3 regions of the Bradyrhizobium sp. SPXBL-04 genome follow, and region 3 is predicted to be linked to each of the others. Evidence: predicted binding sites of a transcription regulator. Region 3 holds the regulator's gene; each other region holds the start of a gene.
The links. The regulator PhoB, encoded in region 3, activates phosphate uptake and scavenging genes when phosphate is short. The targets are predictions, from matches to a motif close to TGTCATNNANCTGTCAT.

Region 1 (5,121 bases), 3.2 Mb from region 3:
AAGCGGCGCGATGGCGCAGGACAAGACCATCAAGATCGGCGTGCTCACCGACAACTCCGGGCTCTACGCCGACCTTGGAGGTCCCGGCTCGACGCTGGCCGCGCAGATGGCGATCGAGGATTCCGGGCTTGCAGCCAAGGGTTGGAAGGTCGATCTCATCTCCGCCGACCATCAGAACAAGCCCGACATCGGCACCGCGATCGCGCGGCAGTGGATCGATGTCGAGAAGGTCGACGTCTTCATGGACGTGCTGAACTCCGGCGTGGCGCTGGCGGTGAACAATGTCGTCAGGGAAAAGAATTCGATTCTGATCGACACGGGTGCGGCGACGTCCGATCTGACAAACGCGCAATGTTCGCCGAACACGATCCACTGGGTCTACGACACCTACATGCTGGCCAACAGCACGGGACAGGCGCTGGTGAAGGCTGGCGGCGACACATGGTACTTTCTGACCGCCGACTACGCCTTTGGTCACGCGCTCGAGCGCGACACCGCCGCAGTCGTGGTCAAATCAGGCGGCAAGGTGATCGGGAGCGTCAAGCATCCGCTCAATACCGCGGACTTCTCCTCGTTCCTCCTGCAGGCGCAGGCGTCGAAAGCCAAGATCATCGGCATGGCGAACGCCGGTGGTGACACCACCAACACGATCAAGCAGGCGGCGGAATTCGGCATCGTCGCAGGTGGCCAGAAGCTCGCCGGGCTTCTGCTGTTCATCACCGACGTCCATGCGCTCGGATTGAAAGTGGCGCAGGGGCTGAACTTCACCGAAACCTTCTATTGGGATTTGAACGACGGCACCCGGGCCTTCTCCAAGCGTTTCTCCGAAAAGATGAAGAACAAGGCGATGCCTTCGATGGTGCAGGCCGGCGTCTACTCGGGCCTGATCCATTATTTCAAGACGCTGGAAGCGTTGGGTGGCAATCCGCACGATGGCGCCAAGGTGGTCGCCAAGATGAAGGAAATGCCGACGGACGATCCACTGTTCGGCAAGGGCACGATCCGCGCGGACGGCCGCAAGCTCCATCCCGCCTATCTGTTCGAGGTCAAGAAGCCCGAGGAATCCAAGGGGCCGTGGGACTACTACAAGCTGATCGGCACGACGGCGGCAGACCAGGCTTTCAGGCCGCTCTCGGAAAGCGCCTGTCCGCTGGTGAAGAAGTAGTACCGACAGCGTCCGCTGGCGGGCACCGTCGTCAACAAAACGGGACTGGGTACGAGATCGATCGATGCAGGCTCTATACGCTCAGCTACTGGTGGGACTGATCAACGGCTCGTTCTACGCGCTGCTCAGTCTCGGGCTTGCCGTGATCTTCGGCATGCTCAACATCATCAATTTCGCCCATGGCGCGCTCTACATGATGGGCGCGTTCGTCGCCTATTTCCTGTTGAACCTCGGCGGCATCAACTATTGGTGGGCGTTGCTGCTGGCGCCCATCATCGTCGGCATCTTCGGCATGATCCTGGAGCGGACCATGCTGCAATGGCTGACCGGGCTCGATCATCTCTACGGCCTGCTCCTGACCTTCGGCATCGCGCTGATCGTGCAGGGCGTGTTCCAGAACTACTTTGGCTCCTCCGGTCTGCCTTATGCCATTCCGGACCAGCTCAGGGGCGGCATGAATCTCGGCTTCATGTTCTTACCGGTCTATCGCGGCTGGGTCGTCGTGTTCTCGCTGGCGGTGTGCCTTGCGACCTGGTTCCTGATCGAGAAGACCCAGCTCGGCGCTTACCTGCGCGCCGCCACTGAAAACCCGACGCTGGTGCGCGCCTTCGGCATCAACGTGCCGCGCATGATCACGTTGACTTACGGTCTCGGTGTCGGCCTTGCCGCGCTCGCCGGCGTGCTCTCGGCGCCGATCAATCAGGTGCGGCCGCTGATGGGCGCCGACCTCATCATCGTCGTGTTCGCGGTGGTCGTGATCGGCGGCATGGGATCGATCATGGGCTCCATCATCACCGGCTTTGCGCTCGGCGTGATCGAGGGCCTGACCAAGTATTTCTACCCCGAGGCCTCCAACACCGTCGTGTTCGTGCTGATGGTGCTGGTGCTCTTGGTGAAGCCAACGGGATTGACGGGAAGGGCAGCCTGACATGACGACCCTGACGGACGACACGCTGCCGACAACCCCTCGCGCCATGCGCGACGAGATGCTCGTCTTCGTGGTGATGGCCCTGCTGTTGGCGGCGGTGCCGTTCACGGGAGTCTATCCGTTCTTCGTGATGCAGGCGCTGTGCTTTGCGCTGCTCGCCTGCGCCTTCAATCTGCTGGTCGGCTATGGCGGGCTGCTGTCGTTCGGCCACGCCATGTTCCTGGGAACCGCGGGCTATTGCAGTGCGCATGCGCTGAAGGTCTGGGCGCTCCCGCCCGAGCTCGGCATCCTCGTCGGCGTCGCCGCGGCGTTCGTGCTGTCGATCGTGACGGGCTACATCTCGATCCGCCGCCAGGGCATCTATTTCTCGATGATCACCCTGGCGCTGTCGCAGCTCCTGTACTTCATCTACCTCCAGGCGCCGTTCACGCACGGCGAGGACGGCATCCAGGGCATTCCGCAAGGGCACATGTTCGGCGTGTTCGATCTGTCCAAGCCGACGGTGCTTTATTACGTCGTGCTGGTCGGCTTCCTCGCAGGCTTCCTCTTGATCTTCCGCATCATCAACTCGCCGTTCGGCGAGGTGTTGAAGTCGATCCGCGAGAACGAGCAGCGGGCGATCTCGCTCGGCTACCGAACCGACCAATACAAGTTCCTGGCCTTCATCCTGTCGGGCACGCTGGCCGGCTTTGCCGGGGCGCTGAAAGTGTTCGTGGCGCAGAACGCCTCGCTCACCGACGTGCACTGGTCGATGTCGGGCGAAGTCGTGCTGATGACGCTGGTCGGCGGTCTCGGAACCATTTTCGGTCCCGTGATCGGCGCCTTCGTGATCATCGCCATGCAGCAATATCTGGCGGGCTTCGGCCAGTGGGTGACGGTGATCCAGGGTGGAATCTTCGTGATCTGCGTGCTCACCTTCCGCCGCGGCGTCATCGGTGAAATCGCGCATTACTTCCGGCGATCGCTCTAAGTAGCTGATTTTAAATAGGTTTGTCGGTCGCTTGAAAGCGGTGGATGACCCGGCTCCGCGGGCGCGAGATGACACGCGCGTGGATCGAAAATGGTCTATGACAGTTTCATGACGGCCCTTCCGGGCCGGGCCATTTCCAACCGGTAGCCTGTCCCCATGATGCGATGGTTTCGTGCTTTCCTGCCCAAGGAAGAACGGTTCTTCGACCTGTTCGACCGTCATGCCCAGACCGTGATCCAGGGCTCGATCGCGCTCCAGGGCATGCTCAACGGGGGCGAGGAGACGCCGGTCTATTGCCAGCGCGTCAATCAGTTCGAGAACGACGCCGACAACATCACCCGCGAGGTGCTGACGGCAGTGCGCCGCACCTTCATTACCCCGTTCGACCGCGGCGACATCAAGAACCTGATCACCTCGATGGACGACGCCATCGACCAGATGCAGCAAACGGCGAAGGCCGTCATGCTGTTCGAGGTCCGCGCCTTCGAGCCGCCGATGCGCGAGATCGGCGGGCTTCTGATCGAATGCGCCAATCTGGTGGGACGCGCGCTGCCGCTGATGCAGTCGATCGGCCCGAACGTCGCCATGCTGAGCGCGATCACGGAGGAACTGGGCAAGCTGGAGGGCCGCGTCGACGACCTCCACGACATCGGCCTGAAGGAGCTGTTCCTCAAGCATCGCAACGGCAACGCGATGGACTTCATCGTCGGTGTCGAGATCTACGACCATCTCGAAAAGGTTGCCGACCGCTTTGATGACGTCGCCAACGAGATCAACAGCATCGTCATCGAGCAAGTGTAGCGCATGATGCGGAAAAGTGTGCAGCGGTTTTCCGCTCAAATCATGCGTAAGCTTTAAGGCAGGGGCCGCGCCGTGGATGCTGCGTTGGGTTTTCCCGTTCTGGTCGGCTTGATTGCCGTCGCGCTGCTGTTCGATTTCCTGAACGGCCTGCATGACGCCGCCAATTCGATTGCGACCATCGTCTCGACCCGCGTGCTGCGGCCCCAATTCGCGGTGTTCTGGGCCGCATTCTTCAATTTCGTCGCCTTCATGGTGTTCGGGCTGCACGTCGCCCAGACCATCGGCACCGGCATCATCGATCCCTCGATCGTCGACGCCCAGGTGATCTTCGCGGCCTTGGTCGGGGCCATCGTCTGGAACATCGTGACCTGGGCGCTCGGCATCCCGTCCTCGTCGTCGCATGCGCTGATCGGCGGCCTCGTCGGTGGCGGCATGGCCAAGGCGGGCATTTCGGCGGCGGTGTGGAGCGGGTTGTCCAAGACGGTGCTGGCGATCGTGCTGTCGCCGCTGGTCGGCTTCCTGCTCGCGATGATGCTGGTGGCGATCGTGTCCTGGGCCTCGGTGCGCTCGACACCGTTCGCGGTCGACCGCGCCTTCCGCATCCTGCAATTCGCCTCTGCCTCGCTCTATTCGCTCGGCCATGGCGGCAATGATGCGCAGAAGACCATGGGTATCATCGCGGTGCTGCTCTATTCGCAGGGCCATCTCGGCAGCGAATTCTCCGTACCGTTCTGGGTGGTGCTGTCCTGCCAGGCCGCGATGGCACTGGGCACGCTGATGGGTGGCTGGCGCATCGTCCGCACCATGGGCCTGCGCATCACCAAATTGACTCCGATGCAGGGCTTTTGCGCCGAGACCGGCGGCGCTGCGACCCTGTTCATGGCGACCTTCCTCGGCGTTCCCGTCTCGACCACCCACACCATCACCGGCGCCATCGTCGGCGTCGGCGCAGCCCGCCGTGTCTCGGCGGTGCGCTGGAATGTCGCGAGCTCGATCGTCTATGCCTGGGTGATCACGATCCCGGCCGCGGCCCTCGTGGCCGCGCTGAGCTGGTGGGCGGTCCAGATAGTCAAGTAACGAGCTTCAATCCGATAATTCCGGCGATGATCAAGGCGATGCTGGCGAGCCGGAAAGCGGTCGCGGGCTCACCGAACAGGATGATGCCCAGCGTCGCGGTGCCGATCGCGCCGATTCCGGTCCAGACTGCGTAGGCGGTTCCGACGGGCAGTGATTTGAGAGCAACTCCGAGCAGGATGA
Region 2 (5,121 bases), 570 kb from region 3:
CGTCCGTCATCACCACGCCCTGGTTGAGATTGTTCATGGCGGAGGAGACGAAGGCATTGCGCCGCAGCTGCAAGCGCCTGGTCCGGCGCAGCGAGGAATGGATCCACAGCGCGATCGCGGCGAGGAACGAGCAGACGACGATGCCCGCGATCACGAGTTCCCAGATCACGCTGGGGTCGAGCTTGGCGAGATCACCTGGAGCGGTGAAGCTGTCCGACAGCGCAAAGGCGCGTGCGGGCGCGACCGCGCCGGCCAGGCACAGGACGGCCTGCACAGCGATCGGAAGCGTGCTGCCCACGTGCCAGTTCTTCTCAGCCATCACCCACCCGCGATTTCAACGTCGGATTGTCTGGCTTCACGGGTTTGGATCGGGTAAACGCCTGTATGTGCAACGGAAAAATTTGACGCGAAATACGGCAATTGCCCTGACATGATAAATGCTTCCTTAACGGAGAACGGCCGCGCGCCCTCGATTCCAGAGCCGCTGCCACCGGCGCTTCCAGCGGACGTCCTGCACGACCATGGATAAAGTCGATTGCGTCGTCATCGGAGCCGGCGTGGTCGGGCTCGCGGTGGCTCGGCGGCTCGCGCAGGCCGGGCGCGAGGTCATCGTGCTCGAGGAAGCCGAGGCCATCGGCACCATCACCTCCTCGCGCAACAGCGAGGTGATCCATGCCGGCATCTACTACCGCGCCGGCAGCTGGATGGCGCGCATGTGCGTCGGCGGCAAGCACGCGCTCTACCGCTACTGCGCCGAGCGCGGCATCCCGCACAAAAATTGCGGCAAGCTGATCGTCGCGACCAGCGCGAAAGAGACGGAGAAGCTGCAATCGATCAAGGCACATGCCGAGGCCAACGGCGTGATCGACATGCAGCTGCTTTCGGGCGAGGCCGCACGCGCGCTGGAGCCGGCGCTCGCCTGTGACGCCGCGCTGCTGTCGTCGTCGACCGGCATCATCGACAGCCACGCCTACATGCTCTCGCTGCGCGGCGAAGCCGAGGAGGCTGGCGCCGCCTTCGCGTTCCACACGCCACTGGTCCGTGCCAAGGCAACCGCCGGCGGCATCGAGATCGAGGCTGGCGGCGAGGCGCCGATGACGCTGCAATGCGATCTGCTCGTCAATGCTGCGGGGCTCTCGGCAACGACGGTGGCGCGCAACATCGACGGCATGCCGCTGGACCGGATTCCGCCGGCCTATCTTGCCAAGGGAAATTACTTCAGCTGCAATGCAAGGGCGCCGTTCTCGCACCTGATCTACCCGGTGCCCGAGCCCGGCGGGTTAGGGGTGCACCTGACGCTGGACATGGCGGGGCAGGCCCGCTTCGGCCCTGACGTCGAGTGGATCGAGACGATCAATTACGAGGTCGATCCGTCACGCGCGGAGCGCTTCTATCCCGCGATCCGCAAATACTGGCCGACGCTGCCCGACGGGGCGTTGATGCCGAGCTATTCAGGCATTCGCCCGAAGATCGTGCCGCCGGCGGTGGCCACGCAGGATTTTCTGATGCAGGGCCCGCGCGATCACGGCGTCGCAGGCTTGATCAACCTGTTCGGCATCGAATCGCCGGGACTGACGTCGTCGCTTGCGATCGCCGATCATGTCGCCCAACTCGCAGACATCTAGGCGCCGCGCAAAATTTGCACGACGCACATCGCAGCAGGGGTGAGCGCAAAGGCACTCATCCCCGCTTGAAAGGGTACGATCAACTCTACGCTGTTACGGGGGTCACTAGTGGAGCGTGTCGCCTTGCTTCAGACGCTCGATCTGGTCCTTGACCATCAACTTCCGGCGCTTCAACTCAACAATTTGCAGGTCGTCTGTTGAAAGGTGCACGAGAGCTTCGTGCAATTCGTTTTCGAGAAGTTTGTGCTTCCGTTCCAATTCAACAAGATGTGCCTGAATTGTCATTCGAAACCTCCTCGGTAGGGTTGAACCTCAGGATTCGATCCGGACGAGAGACTGTACATCACCGATTCGTTCTGTCGATGGGTATCCGTCGTCGCGGCGTCATTTTTGAAAATTCATATGTAACGAAGCGTGAGTAAGGAACCACGCGAGAAAAATCCATGATATCAATGCGTCTGCGCGGCGGCGCAGCGACTCGCAGAAATATGTTGCGGGAGATCGGCGGGCAATGGCCGCAGATCGCTTGCGGTCACGCCGCGCAAGGACGATAATTTCCACAGGGCATCCACAGCCCAGATCTCACGCCTATCGGTTTTCGGCCACCGCAGACATGACCAATGAAAACGAGCGTGAGCTCGAAGTCGAGCTCACCCGGTTGCAGCAGGAACACCGAGATCTCGATGCGGCGATCGATGCACTGCATCAATCGCCCGCGCCCGACCTGTTGCGGTTACAGCGGTTGAAGAAGCGTAAGCTCTTGTTACGCGATCGCATCGCGTTCATCGAAGACCAGATTACGCCCGACATCATCGCCTGAGCCCTCCGCCGATCTTTCGCGGCGGGTCGTCGTATGTGAATCCGCTTGACTCAAAAAGAACAAAATAGGAACATTCGGGACATCCTCGGCTCCAGACAGGCCAAGGGAAGACGCCACGGGAAAACGCCAAGGAAAGGCAGAAGGACAACGCAGATGTCGGCAATCGCCCTTCTCGACAACAGCCACTATGAACAAGCCTGCGATCAGGCGATCGCGATGTGCGACGGCAATCTGCGCAGCACCATCAAGGCGCTGATCATGGCCAATGAATATCTGGAAGCCGAGCTGGCGGAATTGCAGGCGGCGATTTCCGCCGGCTGCATTCCGGAGACCTCGCCCAACGAGATGCGGAGCAAGAGCAGTGCCGCCTGAGTTCAACATCGGAGCAACGCCATGTCGGATGTGACCTACTACGTTGCAATGCCCTTCCTGATCGATGCTGACGGATCGCCCGTCGCTGGCGCCGCAGAGGAGTGCCAGAGTTCGGCGGCCGCGTTGCGGCGCGCCGAAATCTTGTCGCGCGGTGCCGGTCACATCGGCGCGATCGCGTTCAGCCGCAGCGGCGATCCCATGACCGGCGAATTCAGCGACGCCACACTGCTGCGCAAGTTCGGCAATGTGCCGCAAGATCTCGCCACGCTGTAGGATCAGCTGCTGGCGAGCCTGATCCGTGGCTCGTGACGCCGGTGCGCCTTGCGCACATACATGGCGGCATCGGCTTCCTCGAGGGCGCGGCCTGCGTCGGACTGCGGCCCCAGCAGCGCCACGCCAGCGGAGGCGCCCGCAGCCACGTGCCGGCCCTGAAACGTGAAAGACAATTCGTCGATCGCCTGCTCGAGGATGGCGGCCTTCGCCTTGGCGTCGGTCTCGCTGAGATTCCACAGCAGCAGCGCGAACTCGTCGCCGCCAAGACGACCGACCACATCCGAGGCGCGGACCTGCCGCGTCAGGGTCGCGGCAATCGCCTTCAGCACCTCGTCGCCGGCGGCGTGTCCGAAGGAATCGTTGATCGGCTTCAGCCGATCGACGTCGAGCACGATCAGCGCCCCGCTGGCGCGGTAGCGCTTCATGTAGGCAATGGCACGGTTGAGCTCGCGCTCGAAACCGCGCCGGTTCGGAATCTCGAGCAGGAAATCGGTGTCAGCGGCCGCCTCGAGCTCCGCGACCCGCCGCTCCGCCGCCTTGAGCTTGCTCCGCAAGCCGCGGATGGTCGCCTTGATGGTTTCCGTGGCATCGGCCGGCGTTTGGCGCCGCGCCGGCCTGGCCGGACGCTTCGCAGCGGCTTTGGAGCGGCTGGCGCTGGTCTTTCGGCCCGTTTTGGCCTTCGCAGCACTCGCCCTTTTTGGTTTCTTCATGGGCATCCTGCTCAATGAAGGCTTGCGGGGATTCACCAAGACAGGATAGTGCATTCCCTTCTCCTTGCCACCGCCTTGCGAGCCGCCGGCCGGAACCTTTAATCTGGCCTATCTTTCTGTTTTCCGGGCACATTTGACGTCATGACCGCGCCGATCGCCATCATCATGGGAAGCCAGTCGGACTGGGACACGATGCGGCATGCCGCCGATACGCTTGCCGCGCTCGGCGTCGCCGCCGACACCCGCATCGTTTCGGCACACCGCACCCCCGATCGGCTGTTCGCTTTCGCCAAGGGCGCCAAGGCGGCGGGTTACAAGGTCATCATCGCCGGCGCCGGCGGCGCCGCGCACCTGCCGGGCATGGCGGCGTCGCTGACGGAACTGCCGGTGTTCGGTGTACCCATCGAATCGAAGACGCTCAAAGGCCTCGATTCGCTGTATTCGATCGTTCAGATGCCCGCCGGCATCCCGGTCGGCACCCTCGCCATCGGCAAGGCCGGCGCGATCAATGCGGCGCTACTGGCGGCTTCCGTGCTGGCGCTGTCCGACCCCGCCCTATCCGGTCGCCTTGCCGCCTGGCGGAAGGCGCAGACCGAGGCGGTTGCCGAGCGTCCGGAGGACAAGGCGTGACCGACGCCAGGCAGGTGAAGCTGAAGCCCGGTGACACCATCGGAATCCTCGGCGGCGGACAATTGGGCCGGATGCTGGCCATGGCTGCGGCGCGGCTCGGGCTGCGCTGCCAGATGTTCTCGCCCGATCCGGATTCGCCGGCCTTCGACGTGGTCCTGAATGCGACCTGCGCCGAATATGCCGATGTCGAGGCGCTCGAGCTGTTCGCCAACGACGTCGACGTCATCACATACGAATTCGAGAACGTGCCGGCGGCCGCGGCGATGGTGCTGGATGCGCGCCGCCCGGTGCTGCCCAACCGGAAGATCCTCGAGACCACTCAGGACCGACTGGCCGAGAAGGATTTCGTGACGCGGCTCGGCATCGGCACCGCCGCCTATGCCGACGTGACCTCCGTTTCCTCGCTGCGCGAGGCGATCGCGCGAATCGGTCTTCCGGCCGTACTGAAGACCCGCCGCTTCGGTTATGACGGCAAGGGCCAGGCCATCATCCGCAAGGGCGACGACATCGCCAAGGTGTGGACCAGTCTCGCCACCAAATCGGCGATCCTGGAGGCCTTCGTGCCGTTCGAGCGCGAGATCTCCGTGATCGCCGCGCGCTCGGCCGCGGGTCAGGTCGAGTGTTTCGACGTCACCGAGAACGAGCACCGCGACCACATTCTGAAGATATCGCGCGCGCCCGCGCCGATCCC
Region 3 (5,121 bases):
GAAGCTTTCGCTGCACAGGCGCGCCGCCAGTTTCTCACCGTCCGGGCTTTGGAACAGGTTCGACATGTGCCAGAGCTTGGTCGCCTGCTCCTGCAATGCCTTGACCAGCGCGGGATGAGCATGGCCGAGCGCGTTCACCGCAACGCCCGACGTGAAATCGAGATAGCGATCGCCATTGGTCGCGATCAGCCAGCAGCCTTCGCCGCGCTCGAAACCAAGGTCGGCCCTGGCGAAAACGGGAAGCAGATGCGGCGCGGCGCTGTTGGTCATGACCATCACTTGGATGTTGCATTTGGATGTTGAGACCTGCCTGGCGTGCCTTGCGCAGCGCACCATTGACCGGTCCGGAAAACGAAACGTGCCGCCTTTTAAGGGCGGCACGCGCCACTATCTTATGCCTGGCAAGACCGGTGTCAATGCCGCCTGGAAAGCCTCGCGAAACGCTGAATCCGTAGTCTTGCGGTGCCGATTTTGCGGGGTTTTCACCACGGAACATGTGGAAGCGAGTCGGCGGACTCTTGCGCGGGAGTCACGCCATATTGTAGCGTTTGGCCTGTCAGATACGACATCTCGTGCAGCGGTTCTGATCCTCTAAGTCCTCATGTACCGGCGTAAACGTTCGGGCGTCAGTAGCGCGCCCGGCGAGCCTTAAGGGATTCTGGCGGCACGGGTTTTTCAAGGCTTAGGCATTCGCTGTGAGGCCCCAGGATGGTGGCGCGCAGCGAGGGAAAGGGTGCAATGACGGTTTTGACCTGGTCCGACGATCGCGTCGAGCAGCTGAAAAAGCTCTGGGAGGCCGGACTTTCGGCCAGCCAGATCGCGGCCGAGCTCGGCAATGTGACCCGCAATGCCGTGATCGGCAAAGTGCACAGGCTCGGCCTGTCGGGCCGCGCCAAGAGCCCATCTTCGGCCGCGCCGCGGCCGCGCAAGGCGCGCCCAGCACAGCACATGATGCGGGTGACCCGGCCGATCTCGCGCGGCAACACCGCGCTGGCGCAGGCCTTCGAGGTCGAGGTGGAGGCCGAACCGGTCACCTACGACAACGTGGTGCCGATGAGCCAGCGGCTGTCGCTGCTGGAATTGAACGAGGCAACCTGCCACTGGCCGGTCGGCGATCCATCGAGCCCGGATTTCTTCTTCTGCGGCGGCAGGGCGCTGTCCGGCCTGCCCTACTGTGCCCAGCACTCGCGCGTCGCCTATCAGCCGGCCGCGGATCGCCGGCGGGCGCCGGCCAAGCCGAGCACGCGGTGAGTTTGTTCTGAGACCAGAAATGAGCCGTCGTGCGATCGCGGCTCTACAAATCCGATGTCGTCCCGGACAAGCGCGCCTCAAGCGCGCGTAGATCCGGGACCCACAGCCACCGCAAGCTGTGGCTACGGGGACTCGGAGTTACCTTTTTAGCGCAACAATCACTCCCTGTGCTATGGGTCCCGGATCTGCGCTTACACTTGTCCGGGACGACAGTGAGAGTGTGGCAGCCGCCCGCCTGCTAAAGCAACACCGCCTAACTTACGTCTGCTCCGCCTTCGCAAACCGATCATCCAGCGCATAGCCGGCGCCGCGGACGGTGCGGATCGGGTCCTGCTCGCGGCCGAGATTGAGCAGCTTGCGCAGGCGTCCGATATGGACGTCGACGGTGCGCTCGTCGATATAGATGTCGCGGCCCCAGACGCTGTCGAGCAGCTGCTCGCGCGAGAACACGCGGCCGGGATGCTCCAGGAAGAACTCCAGCAGGCGATATTCGGTCGGGCCGAGATCGATCGGCCGGCCAGAGCGCGCCACGCGGCGCTTGTCGCGATCGAGCTCGATGTCGCCATAGGCGAGCACGGTGGCGAGCCGCTCCGGGCTTGCCCGTCGCAAGAGCCCCTTCACGCGCGCGAGCAGCTCCGGCACCGAGAACGGCTTGACGATGTAGTCGTCGGCGCCGGTCGCAAGACCCCGCACCCGCTCGCTCTCCTCGCCGCGCGCGGTGAGCATGATGATCGGGAGTTGCTTGGTCTCGGGACGGGTGCGCAGCCGCCGGCACAGCTCGATGCCTGATAGTCCCGGCAGCATCCAGTCGAGCACGATCAGATCGGGGATGTGTTCCTTGAGGCGGGTGTCGGCGTCGTCGCCGCGCATCACCGTCTCCACGTCATAGCCGTCGCCTTCGAGGTTGTAACGGAGAAGCTCGGTGAGAGCTTCCTCGTCCTCAACCACCATGATGCGTGCGCCCATGTTGTCGTCGCTCCCTCAGGTATTCGGTACCGTCGTGGCGAAGGTCGTCATATCGCCCTTCGGCCGCTTGTCGGTGATCGCCTGACCTTCGATCATGTAGAACACTGTTTCGGCGATGTTGGTGGCGTGGTCACCGATCCGCTCGATGTTCTTGGCGCAGAACATCAGATGGATGCAGAACGAGATGTTGCGCGGATCCTCCATCATGTAGGTGAGGAGCTCGCGGAACAGCGAGGTGCAGATGGCGTCGACTTCCTCGTCGCCCTTCCACACCGCCATTGCCGCCGGCAGATCATGCGCGGCATAGGCGTCCAGCACCGACTTGACCTGCTGCTGCACGAGGTCGGTCATGTGCTCCAGGCCGCGAAACAGTTTTAGCGGATGGAAGTCCGTCTCCAGCGCCGCCACGCGCTTGCCCATGTTCTTGGCGAGGTCGCCGATGCGCTCGAGATCGGTGGCGACGCGCATGGCGCCGACGATCTCGCGCAGATCCACCGCCATCGGCTGGCGGCGGGCGATGGTGAGCACGGCGCGCTCCTCGATGCGCTTCTGCAGCGCGTCGAGCTCGGCGTCGGTGGTGACGACGCGCTGGCCGAGCGCGACGTCGCGGCGGATCAGCGCGTCGACGGAATCGACGATCATGCGCTCGGCGATGCCGCCCATCTCGGCGACCAGGCGGGTGAGCTCCTGGAGGTCGGTGTCGAAGGCCTTTGCGGTATGTTCAGTACCCATTTCCCGTCTCCTCAGCCGAACCTGCCGGTGATGTAATCCTGCGTACGCCGGTCGCTCGGCGACGTGAAGATCTTGCTGGTGTCGTCGAACTCGATCAGTTCGCCGAGATACATGAAGGCGGTCTTGTCGGAGACGCGCGCCGCCTGCTGCATGTTGTGGGTGACGATCGCGATCGTGTAGTTCTCGGACAGTTCCTGGATCAGCTCCTCGACCTTGGCGGTCGAGATCGGATCGAGCGCCGAGCAGGGCTCGTCGAACAAGATTACTTCAGGCCGCACCGCGACCGTGCGGGCGATGCAGAGGCGCTGCTGCTGGCCGCCGGAGAGCGACAGGCCCGAGGCGTTGAGCTTGTCCTTGACCTCGTTCCACAGCGCGCCGCCGCGCAGCGCCTTCTCGACCCGGTCGTCCATCTCGGACTTCGAGATCTTCTCGTAGAGGCGGATGCCGAAGGCGATGTTCTCGTAGATCGTCATCGGGAACGGTGTCGGCTTCTGGAACACCATGCCGACCCGGGCGCGCAGCAGATTGAGGTCGAGCTTGGGATCGAGGATGTTGGTCTGGTCGAGCATCAGCTGACCGGTCACGCGCTGGCCCGGATAGAGGTCGTACATCCGGTTGAAGATGCGCAGCAGGGTCGACTTGCCGCAGCCCGACGGGCCGATGAAGGCCGTGACGCGGTTGGTGCCGAGCGTCAGGTTGATGTTCTTCAGCGCGTGATGCTCGCCGTAATAGAAGTTGAGGTTGCGCACCGTCACCTTGGCGGGCGCTTCCGGCAGCGGATGCGAGGCCAGGTGACCGTTGGAACTCACGGATACGGACAGGTCGGTCATTTTGCGGTCCTCTCGGCACCGAGGATGCGGGCGCCAATGTTCAGGGCAAGCACGGTGAGCGTGATCAGCAGTGCGCCGCTCCAGGCGAGCTGCTTCCAATAGGCGTAGGGGCTCTGCACGAAATTGTTGATGGTCACGGGCAGGTTGGCCATCGTCTTGTTCAGGCCGAGGCTGAAGAACTGGTTCGACAGCGCGGTGAACAGCAGCGGCGCGGTCTCGCCCGCGACGCGGGCGGTGGCGAGCAGCACGCCGGTGATGAGGCCGGAGCGCGCGGCGCGGTAGGCGATGCGCTTGATCACCAGTGAGCGCGGCAAGCCGAGCGCGGAGGCCGCCTCGCGCAGCGCGTTCGGCACCAGAAGCAGCATGTCCTCGGTGGTGCGCAGCACCACCGGGATGACGATCACGGCGAGCGCGAGGCTACCGGCGATCGCCGAGAAGCCGCGCATCGGCACCACCACGGCGCCGTAGATGAACAGGCCGATGATGATCGAGGGCGCCGACAACAGGATGTCGTTGATGAAGCGGATCACCGAAGTCAGCTTGTCGTTACGGCCGTATTCGGCGAGATAGGTGCCGGCGAACAGGCCGAGCGGCGCGCCGATGCCGACGCCGAGCGCGGTCATGATCAGCGAGCCGACGATGGCGTTGAGCAGGCCGCCTTCGGACGCGCCGGGCGGCGGCGTGTTCTCAGTGAAGACCTGGAGGTTCAGGCCGCTAAGGCCGTTGTAGAGCAGCGTGATCAGGATCAGCGCGAGCCAGGTGACGCCGAAGGCGGCGGCGGCGATGCAGAGCCCGCGGATGACGATGTCGGTGCGGCGGCGGCGTGCGTAAATCGGGTTCATGTCACTTCCCCGCCTTCTGTTCCAGGCGCAGCAGCATCAGCCGCGCGGCCGCGAGCACGAAGAACGTCAGCACGAACAGGAGCAGGCCGAGCAGGATCAGGCCGGACTGGTGCAGGCCGTCACTCTCGGCGAACTCGGAGGCGATCGCCGCCGAGATCGTGGTGCCCGGCGCGAAGATCGACGAGGAGATCCGGAACGAGTTGCCGATGATAAAAGTCACCGCCATGGTCTCGCCGAGCGCGCGGCCTAGCGCCAGCATGACGCCGCCGATGATGCCGACCCGGGTGTAGGGGATCACCACGCTGCGGACGACTTCCCAAGTGGTGCAGCCGACGCCGTAGGCGGCCTCTTTCAGCACCGGCGGCACCGTCTTGAACACGTCGACCGAGATCGAGGTGATGAAGGGCAGCACCATGATGGCGAGGATCAGCGCGGCATTGAACAGGCTGAGATAGGACGGGGGACCTGCGAAGATCGCCCCCAGCACCGGGACGCCGTCG

Region 1: the regulator PhoB is predicted to act here: its motif matches at 3,161-3,177, upstream of ACNJX8_RS24015 (DUF47 domain-containing protein).
Region 2: the regulator PhoB is predicted to act here: its motif matches at 1,997-2,013, upstream of ACNJX8_RS36690 (YdcH family protein).

Annotation. Positions count from the first base shown of each region.
Region 1 covers NZ_CP182472.1:5,043,346-5,048,466, reverse strand. Annotated here, with positions in the region: gene ACNJX8_RS24030 (ABC transporter substrate-binding protein) at 1-1,165, shown strand, start outside; gene ACNJX8_RS24025 (branched-chain amino acid ABC transporter permease) at 1,230-2,093, shown strand; gene ACNJX8_RS24020 (branched-chain amino acid ABC transporter permease) at 2,095-3,063, shown strand; gene ACNJX8_RS24015 (DUF47 domain-containing protein) at 3,220-3,864, shown strand; gene ACNJX8_RS24010 (inorganic phosphate transporter) at 3,937-4,941, shown strand; gene sugE (quaternary ammonium compound efflux SMR transporter SugE) at 4,934-5,121, opposite strand, start outside.
Region 2 covers NZ_CP182472.1:7,696,353-7,701,473, forward strand. Annotated here, with positions in the region: gene ACNJX8_RS36680 (sensor domain-containing protein) at 1-319, opposite strand, end outside; gene ACNJX8_RS36685 (NAD(P)/FAD-dependent oxidoreductase) at 522-1,625, shown strand; gene ACNJX8_RS36690 (YdcH family protein) at 1,731-1,910, opposite strand; gene ACNJX8_RS36695 (YdcH family protein) at 2,239-2,445, shown strand; gene ACNJX8_RS36700 (hypothetical protein) at 2,599-2,817, shown strand; gene ACNJX8_RS36705 (hypothetical protein) at 2,839-3,090, shown strand; gene ACNJX8_RS36710 (GGDEF domain-containing protein) at 3,093-3,800, opposite strand; gene purE (5-(carboxyamino)imidazole ribonucleotide mutase) at 3,942-4,430, shown strand; gene ACNJX8_RS36720 (5-(carboxyamino)imidazole ribonucleotide synthase) at 4,427-5,121, shown strand, end outside.
Region 3 covers NZ_CP182472.1:8,265,373-8,270,493, forward strand. Annotated here, with positions in the region: gene ACNJX8_RS39355 (aspartate aminotransferase family protein) at 1-270, opposite strand, end outside; gene ACNJX8_RS39360 (GcrA family cell cycle regulator) at 739-1,251, shown strand; gene phoB (phosphate regulon transcriptional regulator PhoB) at 1,510-2,217, opposite strand; gene phoU (phosphate signaling complex protein PhoU) at 2,233-2,949, opposite strand; gene pstB (phosphate ABC transporter ATP-binding protein PstB) at 2,961-3,779, opposite strand; gene pstA (phosphate ABC transporter permease PstA) at 3,776-4,621, opposite strand; gene pstC (phosphate ABC transporter permease subunit PstC) at 4,623-5,121, opposite strand, start outside.